One region of the Pseudoalteromonas sp. NFXS53 genome, then DNA from elsewhere that is predicted to be linked to it. Evidence: predicted binding sites of a transcription regulator. Region 1 holds the regulator's gene; each other region holds the start of a gene.
What was found. Region 1 encodes MetJ, which represses methionine synthesis genes. Its sites were predicted from a motif close to TAGACGTCTAGACGTCTA; they were not measured.

Region 1 (2,279 bases):
TCTAAGTATTTGGCGATAGCTAGGGCATTTTCTTCATGCTGTTTAAGGCGCACTTTAAGGGTTCTTAAACCACGTAATGTCAGATAGCTATCGAATGGTGCGCCAGTAATACCAATGTTATTTGCCCACCAAGCCAGCTCTTCACCTAACTCTTGGGTTTTCGCAATCACGGCCCCACCAACGACATCAGAATGGCCGTTAATGTATTTCGTGGTCGAATGCACCACAATATCAACACCAAACGAAATTGGGTTCTGTAGCGCTGGAGATAAAAACGTATTGTCAGCCCCCACTAAAGCGCCCACTGCATGGGCTGCATTCACAACCGCCTCGATGTCTGTAAGACGAAGAATTGGGTTACTCGGCGTTTCAATCCAAACCAGTTTAGGTTTGATCTCTGCAATTTGTGCAAGACTGTCAGCGCGGGTTAAATCTAAAACCTTTATTTTTAACAAGCCACGCTTTTCAAGTGAGGTGAATAAACGATAACTACCACCGTAACAATCATGCGGAATAACTAAGGTATCATCGTGATTTAAAAGTTGTGTTACTAGGTGTACCGCTGCCATACCGGTCGCTGTGATGATGCCTTTTTCTCCGCCCTCAAGCTGGGCTAGTGCTTCAGCTAGAATATCGCGATTTGGGTTACCGCTACGACCGTAATCATAATCACGCTTAGTATCGAAATCAGCGAACGAATACGTTGTTGAAAGATAAAGAGGAGGCACAACCGCACCATGATGCTTATCGGCTTCGATACCATGTCTGACTGCGACTGTTGATTTATTGCGTTGGCTCATATCACCACCTAGTATATGGATGTTTAGACGTCTAAAAGGTTAGATGATCAAATTGGAGAAGTCAAAACATTTATACTGCTAAATGGCTATTTAACTAGAATTTGACTATCTTTTTTAAACCGATAAAATTTCGCCACCTCGTTAACTAATATTGTTAATAAGACTGGGTTTTTGACCATAAATCGGTACATTAACCTTAGTTTGAGTTGGGCGTTAGTCAAACTAAGTCAATTAAAGCCGTCGCAAACGAGCGTAGTCTTATTGGCAGTAATTACTCTTAAGGCATCAGAAAAATATTATGGCTAAATGGAATGGTGAATACATTCACCCTTATGCAGAGCATGGCAAAAAATCAGAACAAGTGAAGAAGATCACCGTATCTATTCCTTTAAATGTATTAAAAGTATTGACTGATGAGCGTACTCGCCGTCAGGTGAACAACTTGCGCCATGCAACAAACAGCGAGTTACTGTGTGAAGCATTTCTGCATGCCTTTACGGGTCAACCGTTGCCGAGCGATGAAGACTTACGTAAAGACAACCCTGAGAAGATCCCTGTTGAAGTGCGTAACATTATGAAAGAGATGGGCTTAGAGATCCCAGAGATTAACGAAGAAGGTTAGTCAGCTTTCTTGTTATTACAAAGAAAACATAAAAAAACCTCGCCATTGCGAGGTTTTTTATTAATCTAGTCTTTTCTAAGATTAAGATTCAAATTGTGCCATGTAGTTTTCTGGTAAATCGATTTGCGCAACGCCAGAATCAATCGCAGCTTGTGCCACAGCTTTAGCAATGCGAGGCAATAAACGCGGATCCATTGGCTTAGGAATAATATACTCAGCACCGAACTCTAGCGACTCAACATCGGCTGCTTTAAGTACTTGCTCAGGCACAGGCTCTTTCGCAATACCACGAATAGCTTCTACCGCAGCGATCTTCATTTTATCGTTAATCGCTGTTGCACGCACATCTAGTGCACCACGGAAGATAAACGGGAAACATAAAACATTGTTCACTTGGTTTGGATAATCCGAACGACCTGTCGCCATAATTAAATCGTTACGTGCACCATGTGCAACTTCTGGATTAATTTCAGGGTCAGGGTTTGAACATGCAAACACGACTGGCTTGTCTGCCATAAGCTTTAGGTCTTCTGGAGAGAGTAAGTCAGGGCCAGATACACCCACAAACACATCTGCTTCTGCAATTACGTCTTGCAGCGTACGCTTATCAGTGTTGTTAGCAAATAGCTTTTTATATTCGTTTAAGTCATCACGACGCGTATGGATAACGCCTTTACGGTCTAGCATGTAAATGTGCTCACGCTGTGCACCACATTTAATCAGCAGCTCCATACATGCGATTGCTGCAGCACCTGCACCTAAACATACAATGATAGCGTCATGAATGTCTTTGCCTTGTACTTCCAATGCATTCAACATACCCGCAGCAGTTACAATTGCAGTACCATGCTGATCGT
Region 2 (2,279 bases), on a different contig from region 1:
GTGTTTGACTGAAATAAGCTGCAACCAAAGGCCAATAAAGGTGCCAAAAAACACCGCGACAAAAAGCCATTGCTTTTGACTTATGCCATTCAAGGTAATGGCTTGTTTGAGATTTTGTTCTTTTAGACATGCGACAACGCAAGCGACAGCCAGTGTGCCTGAAAATAAACGAATAAAAGCAGCCCACAAACTACCAATTTGTTCAGCGTTCATGGCGCCTTTTGACATCACCATGCCTGCCGCTTGGCAAGTGGCTGCAAGCAACGCAAAACCAACGCCTTTGATGTAAATGCTGTGCTCAACTTGAGGCAATGGATTTTTAGGTTTAATTGCCAATAAAACGCCTAAAGTTGTGATCACAATACCTAGCCATGCAAGGCCACTCAGCCATACGCCGAGCAATACAATATTTAGTACACCCGCAATGGCTGGCGCGAGTGATTCAATGACCAGAGTTCGTGCAGGGCCAATATTTCTAAGGGCTGCAAAATAGGCACTGTCACCAATGGCAATACCCAAGATGCCGCTGACAATAAGCCAAGCCCAAGAACTGGCTAATTGTGGTAAAGGGCTGGCAGGCATAATTAGCAAAATTAATAACATCAGCGCACACGCAATTATGCCCTTACTGACGTTTAATTGCAGGGGCGATAAATGATGGCTAAAGCGTTTGTATAAAATTGTAGATGACGCCCAGACTATGGCTGCGCTGATTGCGGCAAGTTCACCGATCCCCATTTTTTTCTCTTTTTATAATGATGTTTGACGCGTGAATTATCTAAGTAAATTTTTCAGTTGCAAACAAATGAGTTGAGATTTTAGACATCTAAACATCTAGAGGTTGAATTTTTCGACTTTACGTTCATAATGACACCCATAAATTAAGTTGGGGAGAATTGTATGCCGATCACCGTAAAAGATGAGCTACCTGCCATTGCTACACTCAGACATGAAAATGTCTTCGTGATGCCTAAATCACGGGCAAGAACGCAGGAGATCCGTCCGATGCGCTTGGCGATTCTTAATCTCATGCCCAACAAAGTTGAAACCGAAGTGCAGTTTATTCGTTTACTGGCGAATACACCGCTTCAGGTTAACGTCGATTTATTACGTTTAGATACGCACCGTAGTTCAGAAAATTCTGAGCAACACTTAGATATGTTCTATCGCTATTTTTCTGATGTAAAAGAGGAAAACTACGATGCCATGATCATCACAGGTGCGCCGCTGGCTCATCTGGAATATGACGATGTCATTTACTGGCAAGAACTCAAAGAGCTATTTGATTGGGCTGAAAACCATGTGACCTCAACATTATTTTCTTGTTGGGCAGCTCATGCGGGTTTGTACCATCATTACGGTTTAAAGCGTGAACTTCGTGATGATAAATTATGCGGCGTATTTAAGCACCGTTGTTTGTTTGAGCATGGTGCGCTTACTCGTGGTTTTGACGATGAGTTTTTAGTACCGCATTCTCGCTATGGTCACATTGACCTGGCTAAAATACAAAATACGCCTCAACTTGCGGTGTTAGCTGGCTCTGAAAAGGTTGGTGCTTATTTAATTAAAAACCAGTCGGGCAGTCAGGTGTTTTTAACCGGCCACCCTGAATATGATGCTGATACTTTACAAAAAGAATATTTACGCGACCTAGCCAAAAGCCCAGATGCGCCCAAACCAGAAGGGTATTTCCCGAATAACGATACTGAGCAAAAGCCGAGTAAAACATGGCAAAGTCATGCCTTTTTGTTATTCTCAAATTGGCTGAATTATTATGTTTACCAAACAACCCCATACGATATTAACCTAGTTAGCCAAGATGTAAGGACTAACAACTATGCCGAATAAAAGTGCAGCCTTAAAAGAGGCTTTAAAACAACGTATTCTTATTTTAGATGGCGCCATGGGTACCATGATCCAAGAATATAAATTTGAAGAAGAAGATTATCGCGGCGAGCGCTTTAAAGATTGGCATGTGTTAGTGAAGGGCAATAACGATTTACTAAGCCTAACTCAACCTGATGTCATTGCAGATATTCATCGTAAATATCTAGCTGCAGGTGCTGACATTATTGAAACAAACACCTTTAATGCTACGACTATTTCGATGGAAGATTACGAAATGGGCAGTTTGAGCCGTGAAATCAACCTTGAGTCGGCTAAATTAGCACGTAAAATCTGTGATGAGTTCACTGAGAAAGAGCCGCACAAACCGCGCTATGTTGCAGGTGTATTAGGTCCAACTTCTAAAACGTGTTCAATCTCACCAGATGTAAACG
Region 3 (2,279 bases), on a different contig from region 1:
TTTTGATGTGCCTGGCTCATCGAATGCTCCTAATCAAAAAACTAGAGATGGGGATGATGATCAGCACAAGCATAATCAGCATGAGCCAAATAAAGATACTTGCTGCACCATTGAAAATAAATGGACTGATAACGGCTGAGGAAATTAACAGTAAATAGCCGAGCTGTTTAAATTTTTTAGATATGGGGGTGTTTAAAGCCAATTGGTGTCGATTAGACGCATAGATGAAAGATACTCCAGCGGCTATAAACGTTAAAAAAACGAATAGCACTACTCACTCCATGTAAACTTGATTGTTAAAAGAGGGACAGATTATACACAGACAAGTCGCACTATCAATGGTAATGCGACTGAGAATTGATTTTGTTTAGTTGTTCTTTAGTCTAATTAGGCTATTTGTTTTTCTGCAAGATTAAGTTCCATCGTTGCTTTTAATAAACGATATAAATTAATCGATGCATCAATTTCTTCTTTACGATTGGTTAAGCTTTCAATATTCAAACCCAGCGGTACATTCAGATGTGCACAACTTTGAATGATCAGGTCTAAATTTTCACGACAGATGCGGATTGATTCGCTTAACGGGTTTTGTGAGTCTAGCATGCGCCATTTAGTTGCTTCTGGTACTGAAATACCTAGCCATTCCATAAACTGCAATGTCTTCTCACCGCCACATGGCGTAAAGGTAAGAATAATACGTTTAGGCTCAAGCCCTTGTTGGCGACAGCTACGTGCATAGCTGGTGATTAAATCAATCGTCGCCTGTGCATTGTATACTGCTTGAGAGATAAAGAACTCACACCCTTGTGCTGTTTTTTCTAACAAACGCTCGTGTTCGTTTCGCTTATTCGCATGGCGTTCAGCAATCGTCACACCACCTAAGAAAAAGTCGTCTTGGTGCTCTGCAATCGTTTCGTATGCTTTAGGCAGGCTAAGTTTAACTTCGCCATTTGAAGATGGACTACCAACTAATACAAGATTGTTTAAGCCATGCTTAGTTTTAGTGTTGTTAAGCCACTGATTAAATTCGTTCGCCTCACGTTGTGCCACACTTTTATAGGTGATGACATCAAGTTGTGACAGCTCTTTAACGAGTTGGCTGTATTCACATGGATCTACGGTATGTTTGAATGGGAAAGGGCGCGGAACTTGAGTTCGGCTGCTTTCATCTTGAATGTCGTAAATAACAACACCGTCATATTCAATCTCGTGTAAACGGCCAAGTAGCTTTTGTGCAATGGTTTTGACTTGCGCTTCATCAGTCCCCATCTTTGGCGGAGTAGTACCAATTAAATATACGCCTTGATTAGGGTCCAAAATTTTCTCTTGTAGTGATAAAGCCATGGTCCTCATTCCCATTGGTTGTGCTGATGAGGTAAATATAGCAGCCATTTAGACGTCTAGATAGATTTTTTTCATGAAACTTATTCAAACACTATGAATTTCTCTCATGTTGTTTTTGAGGCTTAAGGGATAATTCAGTAACTCGGATATATTTATTTACATAAATATTGCTTGTAAATGAGCGAGTCACAGTAATTTATTGCATAATTGAAGCGGTTACATATGTGATACCAATCCTCAATAATACTCAATTATTTTGAGAGACTAAAACTGATGATAACCTCGCTGGGAATTTCTAATTTAGAACAACTAAATAGCCAAATTTCCGCCTTGCCTACTGGAAGTAGGTAGCTCGGCGTGAGCGATGTTATCGACAAGTTTTCCTTGCCTCAAAATAGATCGCTTAATTAAGAGGAATGGTATGAAAAATAAAAACTGAATTTGGAAATCACATGAAATTTAAACTTTTGGCAACCAGCCTAGCAGTGACTTTAGCACTGTCAGGTTGTATGAGTAATAATGCACAGACAAGCAATACAGCGAATGCCGCTGTTACATCAGCGTCTGTGGAGAACAAAGTATTTGCACAAGACTATGTACTAGAAGAACTTGAAAATGGTCTACGTGTGATGGTCGTTAAAACGGATTACCCTGATGTTGTATCGCTACAAATTCCGGTATCTGTAGGCTCTCGAAATGAAATCGAAGCAGGTAAAACCGGTTTCGCACACTTCTTTGAACACATGATGTTCAAAGGCTCTGAAAAATTCCCACAAGATGTGTATGCAGATATTCTGAAAAACTCAGGGGTAGACAACCGCGCTTACACGACAAACGACTACACAAACTACCACTTAAATTTTTCTAAAGAACATTTAGACAAAGTACTTGAAATCAAAGCGGACATTTTCCAAAACCTAAAGTACTCAGAAGAG

Region 2: the regulator MetJ is predicted to act here: its motif matches at 820-837, upstream of AC1HJP_RS03465 (homoserine O-succinyltransferase).
Region 3: the regulator MetJ is predicted to act here: its motif matches at 1,386-1,403, upstream of AC1HJP_RS20150 (methylenetetrahydrofolate reductase).

Annotation. Positions count from the first base shown of each region.
Region 1 covers NZ_JBWVBR010000007.1:159,488-161,766, forward strand. Annotated here, with positions in the region: gene metB (cystathionine gamma-synthase) at 1-800, opposite strand, end outside; gene metJ (met regulon transcriptional regulator MetJ) at 1,099-1,422, shown strand; gene AC1HJP_RS09830 (malic enzyme-like NAD(P)-binding protein) at 1,504-2,279, opposite strand, start outside.
Region 2 covers NZ_JBWVBR010000002.1:145,576-147,854, reverse strand. Annotated here, with positions in the region: gene AC1HJP_RS03470 (DMT family transporter) at 1-738, opposite strand, end outside; gene AC1HJP_RS03465 (homoserine O-succinyltransferase) at 901-1,848, shown strand; gene AC1HJP_RS03460 (homocysteine S-methyltransferase family protein) at 1,838-2,279, shown strand, end outside.
Region 3 covers NZ_JBWVBR010000028.1:11,626-13,904, reverse strand. Annotated here, with positions in the region: gene AC1HJP_RS20155 (hypothetical protein) at 1-20, opposite strand, end outside; gene AC1HJP_RS20150 (methylenetetrahydrofolate reductase) at 388-1,344, opposite strand; gene AC1HJP_RS20145 (M16 family metallopeptidase) at 1,797-2,279, shown strand, end outside.